2 regions of the Methyloligella solikamskensis genome follow, and region 1 is predicted to be linked to the other one. Evidence: predicted binding sites of a transcription regulator. Region 1 holds the regulator's gene; the other holds the start of a gene.

What was found. The regulator PhoB, encoded in region 1, activates phosphate uptake and scavenging genes when phosphate is short. The targets are predictions, from matches to a motif close to TGTCATNNANCTGTCAT.
Region 2: ACFQ2F_RS06880 (DUF1045 domain-containing protein) is a predicted target of PhoB. The motif match lies at 6,481-6,497, and genes of this name have one in related genera.

Annotation. Positions count from the first base shown of each region.
Region 1 covers NZ_JBHTJO010000002.1:198,169-207,458, reverse strand. The annotation lists gene ACFQ2F_RS13980 (O-succinylhomoserine sulfhydrylase) at 1-811, shown strand, start outside; gene argE (acetylornithine deacetylase) at 899-2,056, shown strand; gene ACFQ2F_RS13970 (Hsp33 family molecular chaperone) at 2,053-3,009, opposite strand; gene argF (ornithine carbamoyltransferase) at 3,012-3,944, opposite strand; gene ACFQ2F_RS13960 (aspartate aminotransferase family protein) at 4,031-5,224, opposite strand; gene ACFQ2F_RS13955 (GcrA family cell cycle regulator) at 5,686-6,198, shown strand; gene phoB (phosphate regulon transcriptional regulator PhoB) at 6,404-7,120, opposite strand; gene phoU (phosphate signaling complex protein PhoU) at 7,135-7,860, opposite strand; gene pstB (phosphate ABC transporter ATP-binding protein PstB) at 7,896-8,714, opposite strand; gene pstA (phosphate ABC transporter permease PstA) at 8,754-9,290, opposite strand, start outside.
Region 2 covers NZ_JBHTJO010000001.1:1,410,200-1,419,489, reverse strand. The annotation lists gene ACFQ2F_RS06910 (autotransporter family protein) at 1-2,287, shown strand, start outside; gene ACFQ2F_RS06905 (winged helix-turn-helix domain-containing protein) at 2,494-2,874, shown strand; gene ACFQ2F_RS06900 (hypothetical protein) at 2,891-3,502, opposite strand; gene ACFQ2F_RS06895 (caspase family protein) at 3,601-5,088, opposite strand; gene ACFQ2F_RS06890 (peptidoglycan-binding domain-containing protein) at 5,114-5,620, opposite strand; gene ACFQ2F_RS06885 (glutathione S-transferase family protein) at 5,760-6,389, opposite strand; gene ACFQ2F_RS06880 (DUF1045 domain-containing protein) at 6,616-7,365, shown strand; gene ACFQ2F_RS06875 (hypothetical protein) at 7,432-7,674, shown strand; gene ACFQ2F_RS06870 (hypothetical protein) at 7,722-8,162, opposite strand; gene ACFQ2F_RS06865 (hypothetical protein) at 8,250-8,645, opposite strand; gene ACFQ2F_RS06860 (NAD(P)-dependent oxidoreductase) at 8,937-9,290, shown strand, end outside.

The DNA of each region.
Region 1 (9,290 bases):
CTACGGCGTGGAGTGCACGCTGGTTGACGGCGCGGACCTCGACCAGTGGGAGAAAGCCATGCGGCCCGAGACCAAGGCGTTGTTCTTCGAAACGCCGACCAATCCGGTGCTCGACCTCGTCGATATCGAGGCGGTCTGCAAGATCGCCCACAAGGTCGGCGCGCAGGTGGTGGTCGACAATGTATTCGCCACGCCCATGCTGCAGCGGCCCCTAGAGCTCGGCGCCGACATCGTCGTCTATTCGGCGACCAAGCATATCGACGGTCAGGGGCGCTGCCTCGGCGGCGTCGTGCTGGGCCGGAAGGATTACATCGACGACACGCTGCACACCTTCCTGAAGCATACGGGGCCGTCCTTGAGCCCGTTCAATGCCTGGGTGCTGCTCAAAGGGTTGGAGACCATGCCGCTCCGCGTTGAGCGCCAAGTGGAAACGGCCGGCAAGATCGCCGACTTCCTGGCCGGCGAGGAGAAGATCAGCCGCGTGTTCTATCCGGGGCGGACGGATCATCCGCAACACGACCTCGCCAAGAAGCAGATGGCGTCTGGCGGGCCCATGGTGGCGCTGGAGGTCATGGGCGGCAAGGACGAGGCCTTCCGCTTCATCAACGCCCTATCGATCTTCAAGATCTCGAACAATCTCGGCGATGCGAAGAGCCTGATCACCCATCCGGCGACGACCACCCATCAGCGGCTGACGCCGGAGGCACGCGCCGAAGCGGGCATCTTCGACCGCACGGTTCGGCTTTCCATCGGGCTGGAAGATGCGGGCGATCTGATCGGCGATCTGAAGAAGGGAATCGCCGCGGTTTAGGCGCGGAATACCCCGAAAGACCAACGGTAATTTCACCGAAACCGGGCTATCGTGCCGGCGATCTATCACGATAGCCGAGGCTCCCTCTTGTCCGACGCCCCCGATCATAAAGCGCTGCTGGGAAAGCTCGTCGCCTTCGACACGACGAGCGCGAAGTCGAATCTGCCGCTGATCGGTTTCGTGGAGGACTACCTCGGCCAGCACGGGGTTGCCTCGACGCGCGTGCCGACGGAGGACGGCAAGAAGGCCGGGCTCGTCGCTACCATCGGTCCAGTCAATAAGAGCGGGATTGCGCTCTCAGCCCATACGGATTGCGTGCCGGTGACGGGCCAGAGCTGGAGCTCAGACCCGTTCACCCTCACCGCGCGGGACGGCAGGCTCTATGGCCGCGGGACCTGCGACATGAAGGGGTTCGTGGCTTGCGTTCTGGCAAGCGTGCCCAGCTTCGTCGCCGCCGACCTCAAAGAACCGATCCATATCGTTCTGTCCTACGACGAGGAGATCGGCTGTGTCGGCGTGCGGCCGATGATCGAGCGGTTGGGGAAGAACCTGCCTATGCCGCGCATCGCCATCGTCGGGGAGCCGACAACGATGGAAGTCGTCGACGCCCACAAGCAGATCGATGTGCTCACCACCACGGTGACCGGGCTCTCGGTCCATTCCAGCGAGCCGGACAAGGGCTTGAACGCCATCCGCTACGCCGCCGCGCTGATCATGGAGATCGAACGGCTGGTGGAGGAGATCGCCAAGGAGCACCGGGACGATCGGTTCGATCCGCCGCGCACCACGGCGGAGGTCGGCACGATCGAAGGCGGCACGGCCAGCAACATCGTGCCTGCGAGCTGCCAATTCCAATGGCTGATGCGGAGCCTGCCGGAAGACGGCGCCGACGCCATTCCGGGGAAGCTTCAGGCTTATGCCGAGAAGACGCTGCTGCCGAAGATGCACGCTGTCTCAGAAGAAACCGGGATCGAGACGGCGCGCCAGGTGCATGTACCCGGTCTGCAGGCGGCGGCGAACTCCGAGGCGGTGGCGCTGGCCCTCAGCCTCACGGGGCTCAATGCGCCTCACGCTGTCTCCTTCAGCACGGAGGCAGGGCTGTTCGAGCAGACCGGCTGCGCGTCGGTGGTGTGCGGGCCCGGGAGCATCTCCCAGGCCCACGCGCCGGACGAGTTCGTCAGCGTCGATCAGCTCGACGCCTGCATGACGTTTCTCGGCAAGCTGAAAGATAGGCTTTCAGCCTAGTTCGGCTTGCGCTTGGCGTTTATCTCCGCCGGATCGAAGCTGTACTGCTTGTTGCAGAACTCGCAGGTGACCTCGATCTCGTTGTCGACCGTCATATCCTCGACCTCCTCGTCGGTGAAGTTCGTGAGGATGTTCTCGATGCGGTCGCGGGAGCAGCTGCAATAGGGGTCGAGCGGCAGGGGCGAATACGCCCGCACGCGTTCCTCGTGGAAGAGCCGGTAGAGCAGACGCTCGGCCGCGAGCGTGGGATCGAGGAGCTCGTGGTCCTCCACCGTCTCGGCCAGCAGCCTCGCTCGGTTCCAGTCTTCGTCTTCCGCCGCCTCATCGGCCTCCGACGCCAGGCCACCCTCGGTGGTCAGCTTCTGGACAAGAAGGCCGCCGGCGCGCCAGCTCCAGCTCTTGTCCTCGCCCTGGTAATGCTTGGCCGTGACGAGCTTCAGGAAGGTCGGAAGCTGCTCGGACTGGCGGAAATAGATATCCGCCGCCTCACTTAAGGTCTCGCCCTCCAGCGGCACGATGCCCTGATAGCGCTCCATGTCGGGGCCGCGATCGATGGTCATGGCGAAGTGGCCATTGCCGAGAAGGGTCGCGGAATCAACGCCGTCGGTGCCGAGCGCGTCGACCTGCTCCTTGTCGAAGCGGGCATAGGCGCGCAGCTGGCCCGGCGTCTGGTAATCCGCCACCAGCAGATCCACGGGCCCGTCGGTCGAGGCCTGGAGGATGAACTTGCCTTCGAATTTCAGCGCAGCGCCCAGAAGCGCAGCAAGCGCCACCGCCTCGCCCAGCAGCTCCGAGACGGGCTCGGGATAGTCGTGGCGCGAGAGGATGTCGTCCACTGTGGGGCCGAGCTTCACCAGCCGACCGGTCACATGGGACAGCTCCGCCTGAAAGGGGAGCGCGAGATCGTCTTTGGGGATGACCAGCTCGGCCATCTCCTGAGATGGCCCAGCCATCGTCAGTCTCCTAGTTGTTTCGACTTGGACTCCAGGCACCAGGCGAGGATCGCCTTTTGCGCATGGAGCCGGTTTTCCGCCTCGTCCCAGACCACGGATCGCGGACCGTCGATGACCTCTGCGGTCACCTCGTCGTCGCGATGGGCGGGCAGGCAATGCATGAATATGGCGTCTGATTTCGCTTTTTCCATCAGGGCGGCGTTCACCTGATAGGGGCGAAGCAGTTTTTTGCGCTGATCGGCGTCCGCATCGCCCATGGAAACCCAGACATCGGTGACGATGCAATCGGCGTCTTTGGCCGCCTCTTCCGGGTCCTCGGTGACGATGACATCGGCGTTCTCTGACTTGGCGAAGGCGACGAACTCATCGGCCGGCGGATATTCCTTGGGCGCTGCGATCTTCAGGGTAAAGCCGAAGCGGGCCGCGGCGTGGATCCAGGAGGCGGCCACGTTGTTGGCATCGCCCACCCAGGCGATGGTGGCGCCTTCGATGGAGCCCTTCTGCTCCTCGTAAGTCATGATGTCCGCCATGATCTGGCACGGGTGGGTACGGCCGGTGAGCCCATTGATGACCGGCACGTCGGCATTCTCGGCCAGCTCCAGCAGCGTCTCATGAGGACCGGTGCGGAGCATGATGGCATCGACGTAGCGGGAGAGCACCTTGGCCGTGTCGGCGATGGTCTCGCCGCGGCCGAGCTGCATCTCGTTCGGATTGAGCACGACGGCCTTGCCGCCCAGCTCGTGGATCGCGACCTCAAAGGAAACGCGGGTCCGGGTGGAGGGCTTCTCGAAGATCATGGCCAGCACGGCGCCCGGCAGAAGCGGGGCAAGATCGCTTTTGCGCTCCGCCTTCATCTCGTGGGCGTGGGCGATGATGCCCTTCAAAGTCACGGTATCGAAGTCGTCGATATCCAGGAAGTGACGTACGGCGCTCATCTGCCCTGGCTGCGGACTCGAATGGCTGGCTTGGCTGGTCGCTTTTTGCATCTTTCGGCCTAAGGTCTCTTGCTCTCTGGCTGCCGCTAGGCCGTCGCCGCGGTGGCGGGCGCGACGGTCTTGCAGGCGGCTTCGATCTTCTCGCAGGCCGCATCGATCTCGGCGTCGCCGATGATCAGGGGCGGCAGGAGCCGCACGACATTGTCGCCGGCCTGGACGGTGAGAAGATGCTGCGCGGCAAGCGCCTTTACCAGATCGCCATTGGGGACGGATGACGTGCATTTCAGGCCGAGCAGGAAGCCCTGGCCCCGCACCTCTTCGAAAATATCGCTGTGCTCATCCTTGATGGCGGCGAGGCGCTGCTGGAACCGCAGGGCGGTCTCCGAGACGCGCTCCATGAAGCCGTCTTCCAGCAGCACGTCGAGCACGGCATTGCCGACGGCCATGGCGAGCGGATTGCCGCCGAAGGTCGAGCCATGGGTGCCCGGGGTCATGGTGCTGCCGACCTCTTCGGTCGCCAGACAAGCGCCCAGCGGAAAGCCGCCGCCCAGCCCCTTTGCGAGGGACATGATGTCGGGCTCCACGCCCGCCCATTCATGAGCGAAGAGCCGGCCCGTGCGGCCCATCCCGGTCTGCACCTCGTCGAACACCAGAAGGATGCCCTTCTCGTCGCAAAGGGTGCGAAGATCCCGCAGGAAGCCGGGGTCGATCAGGCGCACGCCGCCCTCGCCCATCACGGGCTCGATGAGGATGCCAGCGGTCTCGTCGGTGACGGCGGCCTTCACCGCTTCGATGTCGCCCGCGGGCAGACGGTCGAAGCCGGGCATGGGCTCGCCGAAGCCCTGGAGATGCTTTTCCTGGCCGCCCGCGGCGATCGTCGCGAGCGTCCGGCCGTGGAAAGCGCCTTCGAAGGCGATCAGCCGGGTGCGCTCCGGATGGCCCTTGGCGTAGTGGTAGCGCCGCGCCAGCTTGATGGCGGCCTCATTGGCCTCGGCGCCAGAATTGGCGAAGAACACGCGGTCGGCGAAGCTCGCCTTGCAGAGCCGTTCGGCGAGGCGTTCCTGGTCCGGGATCTGATGCAGGTTGGAGACGTGCCAGACCTTCTCGGCCTGGGCTTTCAGCGCCTCAACGAGATGGGGATGGCTGTGGCCGAGCGCCGTCACCGCCACGCCCGAACCGAAATCGAGGTAGCGTTCGCCTTTCTCCGTGAAGAGCCAGGCCCCTTCACCGCGCTCGAACGAAAGCTCGGAGCGCGCGTAGGTCGGAAAGAGGGCCGACATCGGCTTTCCCTCGCTGGCAAACCGTTGGTGGCAAAAGCCCAAAACAAAAGCGCCGCCGAACCCGGCGGCGGCTTTGAATAGAAGAGCTTTAGGTCTGCCCGCGCTGGCTGTCAATCTGGGCTCCGGGCCCATTTGCGCCCCGCTCGTGCACAGGCTTTCCCAACACTTCAACGGGTTACCCACGAAACTTTCTTAACAGGAGGTTAACGATCGATTGAGTTCTGCCGCGAGCGATGGCAGAATCTGGCTATTCCGGTGGAAAAATCGGCTCTCATCCGTGGCGGACGGTTGCTGGCGAACCCCGGAATTAGTAGGGTTGAAACCGCTCGGCCACAAGATGTTGCGGCGTCCTTCGCGATATCTGAGCGGTCCATCTCAAATGTACATCAGAGTATGGCCTCAGCCGTTTTCGCGGCTGCGGGCGGACTCTGAGTCCGAAAAAAATCGAGGAGGCACAATCAATGGCATGGAATGATGAAAGGGTGGAGCTTCTCAAGAAGCTCTGGGCCGATGGGCTGAGCGCCAGTCAGATTGCCGCGCGTTTAGGGGGTGTGACCCGCAACGCGGTGATCGGCAAGGTGCACCGGCTGGGTCTGTCGGCGCGGGCCACCACCACCCGCTCAAGCTCACCGCGCATTCGGCGAGCGCCGGTGCGGCGACAGCAGCCAAAGCAGAACACTGTCGTCTACGCCACGCGGGGCGCGACGGCATTGAAGCCGGAATTCGAGGAAGAGCCGGAGACGGTGGCCGCGCCGCAGCCGGTGGAGGAGCTGGTGATCCCGCTGCATGAGCGGGCGACCATCCTCAGCCTCAAGGAGCATATGTGCCGGTGGCCCATCGGCGACCCCGGCGAGGACGATTTCCATTTTTGCGGACGCAGGAGCGACACCGGCGTGCCCTATTGCGAGCACCATTCGCGCATGGCCTATCAGCCCGTGCAGCGGCGGCGCGATAAGCGGTCCGCGACCGGTTAGAGGGACGGCCGGGGCCGTCTGCAGCGGGCCCGGTCACAAAAAGCGGGGAAGTGAGAAGGCGCCTCCATCCGAGGCGCCTTCTTTTTTGGCTTGATCCTGACACCGAAGGAGCACTCAGCCTCCGGCACGGAGTGCGCAGAGGTCACATGGTTCGAGACGCGCTCGCCTACGCGAGCGACCTCACCATCAAGGCCACGATGCAGCCTTAAGCTGAAGCCGTCTCCAGCGCGTCGGAGAAGGCATAGCCGGCGCCGCGCACGGTGCGGACCGGATCCTGCTCGGAATCGTTCATCATGGCCTTGCGCAGGCGGCCGATATGGACATCCACGGTGCGCTCGTCGACATAGACATTGCGCCCCCAGACCCCATCCAGAAGCTGAGCGCGGCTGAACACCCGGCCCGGGCTCTGCATGAGAAACTCAAGCAGCCGGAACTCGGTCGGCCCCAGATGGATGGGGCGGCCGTTGCGCGTCACCCGGTGTGAGACCCGGTCCAGCTCGATATCGCCGGCGCTCAGCACGGAGGCGATGCGCTCCGGGTTGGTGCGCCGCATGATGGCCTGCACCCGCGCCATGAGCTCCGGCACGGAGAACGGCTTCACGACGTAATCGTCGGCGCCCGTGGTCAGGCCGCGGATGCGGTCGTTCTCCTCGCTGCGTGCGGTGAGCAGGATGATCGGGATGTGTCTGGATTCCCGGTTGGTGCGGATGCGCCGGCAGAGCTCGAGACCGGAGATCCCGGGCAGCATCCAGTCCAGGATGATGAGATCCGGGGAGTTCTCCGCAAGCTGCAGCTCGACCTCGTCGCCGCGGTAGACGACTTCGACGCTGTGGCCAGCTGCCTCGAGATTGTAGCGGAGGAGGAGCGCCAACGGCTCCTCATCCTCGACGATTAAAACTTTCGCTCCAGTTCCGTTGGTCATGGTCGACCTGCCTGTTAGCCAGTTGATCTCTGTAGCGGCAAGGTGGTGCTGGTGTTGTCGCCCTTGGGGCGCTCGTCTGAGACCGGCGTGCCATGGACCAGGAAGTACACCGTCTCAGCGATGTTGGTCGCATGGTCGCCGACGCGCTCGATATTCTTCGCACCGAACAAAAGATGTGTGCAGAGCCCGATATTGCGCGGGTCCTCCATCATGTAGGTCAGCAGCTCGCGGAACAGCGAGTTGTACATGGCGTCGATCTCTTCGTCCTTGTACCAGACCTTCAGGGCGGCATCGGCGTCACGCTCGATGAAGGCGTCCAGCACCTCCTTGAGCTGCTCCAGAGCCAGTTCGCCCATATGGCGCAGGCCCAACATGAGCTGCTTGGGCTGCTGTTCCTCGACGACAGCGAGCGCACGCTTGGCAATATTCTTGCCCAGATCGCCGATGCGCTCCAGATCGGAGGAGATGCGCAGGGCCGCCATGATCTGACGGAGGTCGTAGGCCAGCGGCTGGCGCCGGGCGATCATGGTGATCGCCTGCTCCTCGATCTCCTTCTCCAGAGCGTCGATGGCTTCATCCTGCTGAATGGTGTTGCCGGCAAGCTCCGGGTCGCGCCCTTGAAGAGCGTCGATGGACTGGCCGAGCACCTGCTCTGCGAGACCGCCCATGCGGGCGATCTTGTTGTTCAGGGACGACAGCTCCTCCTCGTAGGCGCTGACGATATGCTCGTGATCTTCCATAAGGCCGTTCCTTTTGGCTTTAGGATCCGCGTCGATTAGCCGAAGCGGCCCATGATGTAGTCTTGGGTCTTCACGTCTGTGGGGTTGGTGAACATCGTGGTCGTGTCGTCGACCTCGATGATCTTGCCCAGATGGAAGAACGCGGTCCGCTGCGAGACGCGCGCGGCCTGCTGCATGGAGTGGGTGACGATCACGATGCATAGGTTTTCGCGCAGCTCGTCCATGAGCGTTTCGATCTTGGCGGTCGCGATCGGGTCCAGGGCCGAACAGGGCTCGTCCATCAGCAGCACCTCGGGGTTCACCGCGATGGCGCGGGCGATGCAAAGCCGCTGCTGCTGACCACCCGAAAGACCGGTGCCCGGCTCGTCCAGGCGATCCTTGACCTCTTCGAAGAGGCCGGCCCGCTTCAGGCTATTCACGACGATCTCTTCCAGATCGCTCTTGTTCGTGGCCGTGCCGTGAATCTTCGGACCGTACGCGACGTTCTCGAAGATCGATTTCGGGAAGGGGTTCGGCTTCTGGAACACCATGCCGACACGGGCGCGGAGCTGAACCGGATCGATGTCCGGGTCGTAGATGTCCTCACCGTCGAGCTCGACGTCGCCCTTGATCTTCACGATGTCGATGACGTCGTTCATGCGGTTGAGGCAGCGCAAGAATGTCGACTTGCCGCAGCCGGACGGACCGATCAGGGCGGTCACCGAGCCATCATAAATCTCCAACGAGGCGTCGTGCAGCGCCTGTTTCTGGCCATACCAGAGGTTCAGGCTCTCCGTTTTCATCTTGAGCGCGTGCTCTTGGGTAGAGATCGCGCCTGGATTCTTCTCGGGCACCGCGGGTGCCCGCTGTTTCATCGCCGATTCTACGTCCACATTGTCCTCCATAGGGCGGCCCTACCACTTCCGCTCGAATTTATGTCTCAGATACACCGCGAGGCTGTTCATCACGATGAGGAAGGCCAGCAGCACCATGGTCGCGCCGGCCGTCCGTTCGATGAAGCCGCGCTCGGCTGCCGTAGCCCACATGTAGATCTGGACCGGCAAGGCGGTGGCCGGATCCATCGGGGTTGACGGGTAATCGGCCACGAAGGCCACCATACCGATCATCAGCAGTGGCGCGGTTTCGCCAAGCGCCTGCACAAGACCGATGATGGTGCCCGTCAGGATGCCTGGCAAGGCCAGGGGCAGAACGTGGTGCATGATCACCTGATGCTTCGACGCGCCGACACCCAGGGCGCCTTCGCGGATCGAGGGCGGCACCGCCTTCAGGGCAGCACGGGTCGCGATGATGATGGTCGGCAGAGTCATGAGTGAGAGCACCAGACCGCCAACGATGGGCGCCGACCGTGGCAGCCCCAAGAAGTTGATGAAGACCGCCAGGCCGAGGAGACCGAACACGATGGATGGCACCGCCGCCAGGTTGTTGATGTT
Region 2 (9,290 bases), on a different contig from region 1:
CGGCGGCGGCGGCGGCCAGGAAGAGAATCCTGCCGGCGACGGCGGCTTTGGCGGCGGCGGCGGCGGTGCGTCCTCCGGCCGAGGCGGCGATGGCGGCTTCGGCGGCGGCGGCGGCTCCTCCGAGACCGGTTCGGCGTCCGGTGCCGGCGGCTTCGGTGGCGGCGACGGCTCCACAACGGGCGGCGGTGGCGGCGCGGCCTTCGGCGGCGCGGTCTTCGTGCGCGAAGGCGGCACCCTGATCGTCCGTGGTAGCGGCACCATGAGCGGCGGCCAGGTCACCGGCGGCTCCGGCACTGGCGGAGGCGAAGACGGCCTGGCGCTGGCAACCGGCATTTTCCTCCAGAATTCAACGGTCGAGTTCGCGCCCGGCAGCGGTGACACCCAGACCATCAACGACGGTATCGGCGACGACACGGGTAACGGCTCCAACCGCGGCTCCCTCGTCAAGTCCGGCGCGGGTGAAACGATTCTGAGCGGAACCAACACCTATACCGGCGACACGACCGTCGATGACGGCACCCTGACGGTGAACGGCTCGATCACGTCCGATGTTCGCGTGAACAGCGGCGGCACCCTTTCCGGCATCGGTTCGGTTGGCGCGGTCTCCGTGCTCGGCGGCACCATCGCGCCGGGCGGCTCGTCCATCGGCACCATGCGGGTAAACGGCAACTTCCTGCTGGATTCGAACTCAACCTATAACGTCAACGTCGATTCCGCCGGCAACAGCGACATGATCGTGGTCGTCGGCACCGTGGATCTGACCGGTTCGACCATGAATGTCCTGGCACAGGGCTCGGGCTACACCGGCAGCACGACCTACAAGGTCATCGACAACGATGGAAGCGACGCCATTGTCGGCAAGTTCGGCACGGTGAAGACCAACTACGCCTTCCTGACGCCGAGCGTGAATTACAATGGCGGCACCGGCAACGATGTCGAGCTGACGCTCGAGCGCACCACCTCGACCACGCCTGCCGGCGGCGGCGGCGGCGGCGGCGGTGGTGGCGGCACTGGTGGCCTGCCTCCTGGTGGCGGTGGCTCCGGTGGTGGCGGCGGCGGCGGCGGCGGCACCACCTATGTGAGCTTCTGCTCGGTCGCCAAAACCTCCAACCAGTGCAACGTGGCGCAGACCCTGGATGGCTTCCCGACCGACAACGAGCTCTTCCTGAACGTGCTGTTCCAGACGGCGGAAGGCGCCCGCATGGCGTTCGACAACCTGTCCGGCGAGATCCACGCCAGCACTGTCGGCGTGATCGCCAACGACGCCCGCTTCGTGCGCGATGCGATCATGGGACGTCTGATGCAGGCGGGCTACTACACCCGCAATGGCGGCATCGGACCGCTGGGCATCGGCGGGCCGCGCATTGCCACCATGTCGGGACCAGCCGCTCAGCCGACCTACGATTACGGCTATAACGGCTACAGCGCTCCGCAATACCTCGCGCCGGCCAACCAGCCCCAGCCGGTCACCTTCTGGACCCAAGGCTACGGTTCCTGGGGCGACTTCTCAGGCAACCGGAACGCGGCTTCTATCGATCGCAATCTCGGCGGCTTCGTCTCCGGCTTCGATGCGGATATCGGCGGCGGATGGCGGGCCGGTATCGCGACGGGCGCCTCCTTCTCGGATCTGAGCGCAAGCGCGCGCTACAGCACCGCGGAGGTCGAGAGCTACAATCTCGGCGGCTATCTCGGTGGCATGATGGGCAGCTTCGCCCTGCGCAGTGGCGCCATGTATGCCTGGCACGGCATCGAGACCACCCGTCTGGCGGCCTTCCCCGGCTTCTACGAGAAGGAGAAGGCGGACTATAACGGCCACAGCTCGCAGGTCTTCGGCGAGGTTGCCTACCCGGTCTATCAGAACGACATCGCCTTCGAGCCTTTCGCAGGCCTGGCTTATGTCTCGGTGGATACGGACGGCTTCCGCGAAAGCGGCGCGCTCGCCGGGCTGCGCAGCAACGGCAACAGCCAGGACACCGGCTACTCCACCTTGGGCATGCGCGCTGCCGTGACCATGGATTGGGATGGCTGGCTGGTGACGCCGCGGGCCTCGATCGCCTGGCAGCACGCCTTCAGCGATCTCGATACCAACGCCAATCTGGTCTTCCAGAGCACGGGCCTCGGCTTCGGCGTGAACGGCGTGGTCCTGGCGGAGGATACCGCCCTGCTCGATCTCGGAATGGATTTCGCCCTGGGCGAAAACACGGAAGCCGGTGTCTCGTATATCGGCCAATTCGGCGACGGGGTCACGGATAACGGTGTGAAGGGCCAGTTCACCTGGCGCTTCTGATCGTTTCCCGATCCCCACCCTGCAAACTTAAGGGCCGCTCAATCGAGCGGCCCCTTTTTTTGCGCGACCGCTCTTGGACTCCCTGCCCTTTCGGCCGTCAGGCTCGGACATCGTCTACGTACCGAACGTCCCGCCGCCTCCGGAGGACGGTCCAGGACTGCGCTGCTATAGTTCGCCGCCCGAAGGACCGAAACTGGACCAGCAGCGTGAGCGGCAACTCAGCACAAACGAAGACCAAGCCCGCGAAGCCCTTCCCGCGCCTGCGCATCCCCATGGGCGACGGGTTGGTCCTCGGGCCGGGCAAGGTTGAGCTGCTGGAAGCCATCGACCGGACCGGATCGATCTCCGCCGGCGGCCGCGAAATGGGCATGTCCTACCGCCGCGCCTGGCTTCTGGTGGACGCCCTGAATCACATGTTCGCCAAGCCGCTCATCCTGACCGCGACCGGCGGGTCGCGGGGCGGCGGCGCGCAGGTGACCGAAGAAGGCCGCGCAGTGGTTCAGGCGTATCGCCGGGCCGAAGAGCGCGCCAATGTGGTCGTCAAGGAAGAGCTCGCCGCCCTGCCCCTGAAGGCACGGCTGAAATAGCGAGACGCCTTTTGGCTCACTCCGCCTTGGCGCTGACCCAGCGCTGGCCGCACGCGCCCTGCAACGCGGCCTGGGCCCGCAGGCTCGTAAGAGCGTCGGACTGAGGCAGGCCGCGCGCCTTAGCGAAGCGTCCATAGGCCGCCGAAGTGGCCTTGCCCCCTTCCCCGTCGATGGCCCCTTCGTAGAGACCGAGGGACGACAGGCAGTCTTGCGCTCGTGCGATCTTCTCCATGCCGGCGGCCGGATCCTCTGGCGCTTGCACAGCCTGCGCTGGGGCCTTCTTCTCCGGAAGCGCGCCGGTCGTCTCCGGCGGCAACGCGGAGGTCACAGCGGGGCTGTCGTCCTTGGATGTCTCCGCCAACTGGCCCGCCTCCATGGGCAGGCACTGCCCCCATTGCTTGCTGTAGCCGGCCTTGATGCAGATGCATTTGTCGAGGCCGCGGGAATAGGTCCACGGATCGGCGCAGGCCGTTTCCCCGGCCCGGGCCAGCCGGGTCATCCGCTCCATGAGGCTGTCGGCTTGGCCGCTGGCCGGCGCGATAACGGCGGCAAGCAGCAGACAGGCGACCCCGGCAGCGCCTGCACCAAGCAGGCGCGAGACGGATGCGCGCAAAGAGAAGCAGGACATGAATCACCCCCGGAAAGACGCGTTAACGCTTTGTTAACCGTCAGCTTAGGGGCAAAATTGCAGAAATGCCAAGGGGTTCGCAGCGAACTAGGGACCGCCTACTCCGCCGGCGACGAAGCGCCGGGCCCCGTATAGATCGGCAGGATGCCCACTTGGGCCTTGGCCTCCGGCGGCAGAGCGTCCTGAATCGCAGCGCGCAGATTTTCCGTCTTTCCCGACGCCTCCATGCCCTTCAGAGAATCGTGAAGCCCGGTGAGCGGCGTATCGGAGAAGATCACGATGCGGTGGAGCGCACCGTCCGGCCCATCGCTCACCTGAAACATCTGGTGGATATGGCGCCGGTTCTGGGGCTTATCGGCCAGCTCTGCATTGGCGGGCATGATCGGCGCGACATTCCCTTTGGGTCCGAGATCGAAGACCGTGAGCATAGGATAGCGACCGGGCAAGATCTCGATCTGCGCCCGCGCCCCTGACTGCAACCGCGCTGGCCCGCTCACCAGATCCGTATGCACCGGGCCCCGCGCGGTCCGCGCTACCAGCCAGTCGAGCGTCGACCATTTGGCGAGCGCATTACCAAGGGCGTCCGCATCGACGCCGCTCGCCACCACACCGCCGATGCGGTGGGTGAGGATCTCGTCGGCCACCGACCAGATCAGCTCCGCGTCTTTCGGATCCTCGACGATCTCCACATCGGGAAAGTCGCCGATCACCGCCGCCTCGCCGCCGACCACGGCAAGACGCAAGGGGGTCTCCGCCAGCGCTTCATTGGATCCGCCTGCGCCGGTTGGAAAAAGCGTCATGGGCCGAGAGCGGCGCGGCAGAACCTGAACCTGCTGCTGTCCCTCGGTGAGCGCACCGACGGCGAGCGGCAGATAGACGGCGAGTTCGTGATCGCTGAGGAGCCCGTCGGAATCCTCCTCCGCCGCACCGGAGAGCGCCTGGACGAAAGCCCAGCTCAAACCGCCGCGGGTCCCGTCACCGATCCGAAGCTCGGGCACGGCTTTGCCGGCGGGCGCGCCGTAGGCAAACGTGGCTTTGGAGAAGTCGTTTTCCGGCTGAACACCACTTTGAGCGGATTCGCCCGACGTCTCGCCGGATTGGCGCAAGCCCACGAGATCTTTGGGATAAGGCCGTTCAAGCCCGCCGGCGAAACTGGCATCGCCGATGAAGAGCAGCTTCACGCCCTTCTCTTCCGCCGCGCGCGCCCAATCGAGAACAGTCTTGCGCGGAAGCGCCCCGCCATCGCCGAAGAGATAGACGGGCCCGTTCTCTCCAAGATCGCCCTTGCCGGCGAAAGAGAGCACGATGACGTCGCCATAGTCGGCGCCATCCAAGAGCGCCGTCCACGCGCTTTTCACGGAATCTACGCTGGCCTTTTTGCCCGTGAGGAGATCGACCTTCGCAGCCCCCGCATCGTCCAGCCCGGCAGCGATGGCCTTCGCATCGGCCACCGCGCCGTGGAGGTCTCCGCGGTCATAGTCGTCGACCCCGATCGCCAGCCCATAGGTGGCCGCGCGCGCCGCTGTCCCACTCACCAAGAAGGCGGCGAGCAGAACAGCGGCGAAGGCGAAAGGTCGGAAGGACATGATGTTGGCGAGGCGCCGGTCTCGGCTAGCCGCCGCGGGAATACATGTGATCCAGCAGCGACGGCGACGGCCGTCCGGTCACGGGCAGCCCATAGGCGTATTGATAGTTCCGGATCGCGCTGCTGGTGCCCGGCCCCATCACGCCGTCGATGGGACCCGGCCGATAGCCGAGACGGGTCAGCGCCGCCTGAGTGTCCGCCACGAGCTGACCGCCATAGGCCGGCGGGGGCGGAGGCGGCGCGGCATAGGCCCGGCGGCGGTTGCTCTCCCGCTCCAGAGCGCCCACCGCGAGACCGGCACCGGCACCGATGGCGGCACCCTTGCCGATGCCATCGCTACCGCCCGCGATACCGCCGATCACGGCGCCGGCGACACCGCCTTGCACGCCGCGTTTCAGAATTTGAGCCGAGGCCGGGTTGGGCGCCAGCAGTCCGGCGAGCGCGAAGGCGACAGCCACCACGGACGCCAGCTTCGCAATGCCAGCAAAGCCGGGGAAACATGAAGCAGCAGGATCAATCGCCGCTCTTTTCATATCTGCACTCCTTCTAAGCGTTGCGGAGCGCCCGCGCGTAAGATGCGCAAACCGCTCCTTCATCCTCGGCATCGGATACCTACAGTTGTCTTTTGCCCATGCTACAGCATCGTGAAGCGCCAATGAAGCGGCCCCCAGCTTACGGCATGGGGATCCCCTCCTCGCGCTCGGGCACGAACCAGCCGCGCTGCACCGCAGGGCGCTCCGCGATCTCCCGGTACCAACGCACGACATTGGGATAGTTTTGTGGCTCGATGGCCTGGCTCTCGTAGCGGGTCGCCCAGGGCCATATAGAGATGTCCGCCACCGAATAGTCGCCGGCAACATAGGGACGATCGGCGAGCCGCTTATCGAGGACGCCCCACAGCCGCGCCGCCTCGCCTGCGTAACGCTCCTCGGCGTAATCGGATTTGCCCTTGTTGTAATAGAGGAAATGGTGAGCCTGGCCGAGCATCGGCCCGAAGCCGCCCATCTGCCACATCAGCCACTGCATCACCTCCCATTTCGCGGGGCTCTCCTGGGGCCACAGCTTGCCGGTCTTCTCGGCGAGATAGAGCAGAATGGCACCCGACTCCATCAGCGCCAGATCGTTCTCCGTATCCAGGATGGCCGGGATCTTGTTGTTGGGCGAGATGGCGAGGAATTCAGGGTCGAACTGCTCATCCTTCAGGATGTTGACCGTGTGCACATTGTAGGGGAGTCCGACCTCCTCCAGCATGATCGAGACCTTCTGCCCGTTGGGCGTGCTCCACGTATAAAATTCGATCATTCGGTCTCCTTTCTCACCTGTTCTTTCTTGCCCGTTCTTAGGCGCACCGATACCGCCGCCGGCCCTTGTCTGGCGCCGGCGCCAGAGCCTCCTTCATCAAGCCTTCACCCATCGGCCCCGATCTCGCCCAGAACCTGTCGCCGCCTTGCCATAGCCGCGCGGTATGAAGGGAAGGAGGCCAGCGATTTGGGGAAACCAAAATCGCGAAAACGAGGAAGGAAGCGTCATGTTGAACCATGCGGCGGTCGAATACGACCCACAAGATGCCCCACTGCCGCGGCAGGCATGCGCCCGCTACGGCATCTCTTTCACCCCCAAGCCAAACACCGCGCTGGCAGCCTTCAGCCGATCCTGGTTCGGCTATGCCGGCGGCGGCTCCACACTGCATGCGTTTTCCGGCGCAGGGCTCAGCACCCATGGCGGCGCCAAGGTGCCCGCCATGCCGGGCAGCTATCCCGGTCTGCACGCCATGCTCAAGGCGCCCTTCGCGCTCCGGCCAGGCAAGGGACCGGATGCGCTGCGCAGCCGGCTGAAGAGCTTCGCCAAGCGCCGCAAGCCCGTGGCGACAGGGCCGCTCACCCTCACTCGCGAGGGGCGCTATCTGGTGCTCCGGGCCGAGCAGGTCGACCCAGCGCTCGACTGGCTCGCGGCCCAATGCGTCAGCGGCTTCGATGGCTTTGCCGACGACCGTCAGCCGGTCCAGCCGAACGAGCGGGACGTCCGCACGCTCAACCCCTATCAGCGGCTCTTGCTGGAAAGCTTCGGCGACGCGAACGTCATGAGCGAATTCCGCTTCTGCCTGCGGCTAACCGGCCCCATGGAGCCGGCGCAAATCGAGCAAGTCGCGGAGGCTCTCGCGCCCGTGCTGGAGCACATCTGCTCCGAGGGCATCGAGATCGACGCCCTGTCCCTGCTCGGCGATCCCGGCGGCCGCTCGCCGCTGCGGCTTCTGAAGCGCTACCCGCTCGGCGGCTGACCACAGTTCTGACACAGCTCTGCCCGATGCTTTGAGTCGGCTGGGGTCAAGGACGGGGGTCCGAAAATGCCGGATTACGGAGAAATATTGGCTTTCCTGGCGGCGAATCCGCCCTGCCTCGAGGCCGAACGCGAACTGCACGCCTCCCTGCTCGAGCTGCTCGCCCAATGTCTGCGGTCGGAGCAAGGCGTCTGCGATGAGGCGTCGACCGAGTTCGGTGCGACAGAGGCAGAGTTCGGCGAGGACGGCAACACCGACATGCTCGACGCCCTCGCGGGCCAGCACATGCGCTCCGGCAAAATCCACTAGACGACGCTTCGGCCTGCGGGGCCCTGCCCCGCGGCTTTGTTATCTGATCAAGAGCCCGGCTTCGGCTCCTTGGTGAGCTCGTGATAGGCCTTACGCGCCTTCCGGATATTCCGCTGCGGCCAATCCTTGAAATAGACCAGGGACGTGCCGCTGGAGAAGCAGTAGAGCTTACCGTTCTCGTCGCGCCAGTTGAGCGAGCAATCCGCCTTAATCAGATCGCCGGCCATCAGCCCGACCGGATCGTAGCTGTCGAACTCGCCCTTCACGCCGTGGGGAACGACGGCCTTCCAAATGCCGGTATCCGTGGAGCGCACTTTCGGCGGCTTCGGATAATCGGTCTTGTTGTCCAGGATCTCATACTCACGTTGCGCGGGCGTAGCCTGCTCTTCGACAGGATCACCAGCCAGCGCAACCGGCCCGGCGAAGCCGATCAAAAGACAAGCGGTCCCTGCGCACAGGGCGGTCCGTTTCCATCTCTGGAGCGTCATATCCATCTCCCATTTCCTCCCCTTATAGGAGGAGAATGCGGGAGCGGATTACAAGGTTGCTCCTGATCTTAGCGCAGCCGCCAGTGCTTAGGACTGGGGAGGTACGTTCTCCGACAGGGTCGTCCAGGCCTTGCGCGCCTTCTCCACATTGGTGTGCGGCCAGTCCTGGAAATGCCCCAGGGACGCGGTGCTGGCGAAGCAGTAGAGCTTGCCATCCTCATCCTGCCAGCTGATCGAGCAGTCGGTCTTGATGAGGCTTCCGGCAATCAGCCCGATCGGATCGTAGCTCTCGAACTCGCCGTTCACATCCTCAGGGACGTAGTGGGTCCACATTCCACCTTCGAAGCCGGAATGCATGGCGAAACGCTCAAGGGCGGCCGATTCGACGCGTTTCAGCTCGTCGGCCGCGGCCCTTCCCGTTGTGGCACCGAAGGCGATGCCCAGAAGAGCCAGACTCAAAACCCAACTCGTGCGGTTTTTCATAGCAGCCTCTCTTTCGTGCGCGGCCTCCGTGATCGGAAAACCCGCCAAGAATGTTGCACTGCAAAAGAAATGATGCGCCTTTTTTGGCGTTGCGCAAGAGGGGGCGATGCGTCAAAACATTCGCAAAAACAATTCTATAGATCGATAGGTCAGGCTTATTGACCTAAAAACCCAAGCATATTAGGTGCATAGCAGCATGATCTTCATGCGCATTGGCCACAGCCCATGTGACCTCGCGGCAACAGGTCGCGGTGCTTGGAAAGCGGAAAATGTCGGGGCAGAGTGGCGCCCATGACCAAAACCACTCCGAAAATCGCCTGGATCGGCCTCGGCGTCATGGGCTTTCCCATGGCCGGCCACATCAAGAATGCTGGCCACGAGGTCACCGTCTATAACCGCACTGGTGCGACCGCAGAGCGCTGGGAAAAGCAGTATGGCGGCCGCTCAGCCCCCACGCCCAAGGCTGCCGCGGAAGGCGCCGATATCGTGCTCGCCTGCGTCGGCAACGACGACGATCTCCGCCAGGTCACCCTTGGCGAGGACGGCGCTTTTCACGGCCTCGGCAAAGGCGCGATCTTCGTCGACCACACCACGGCTTCGGCCGAGATCGCCCGGGAGCTTGCCGAAGCAGCCAAGGAAAAAGGC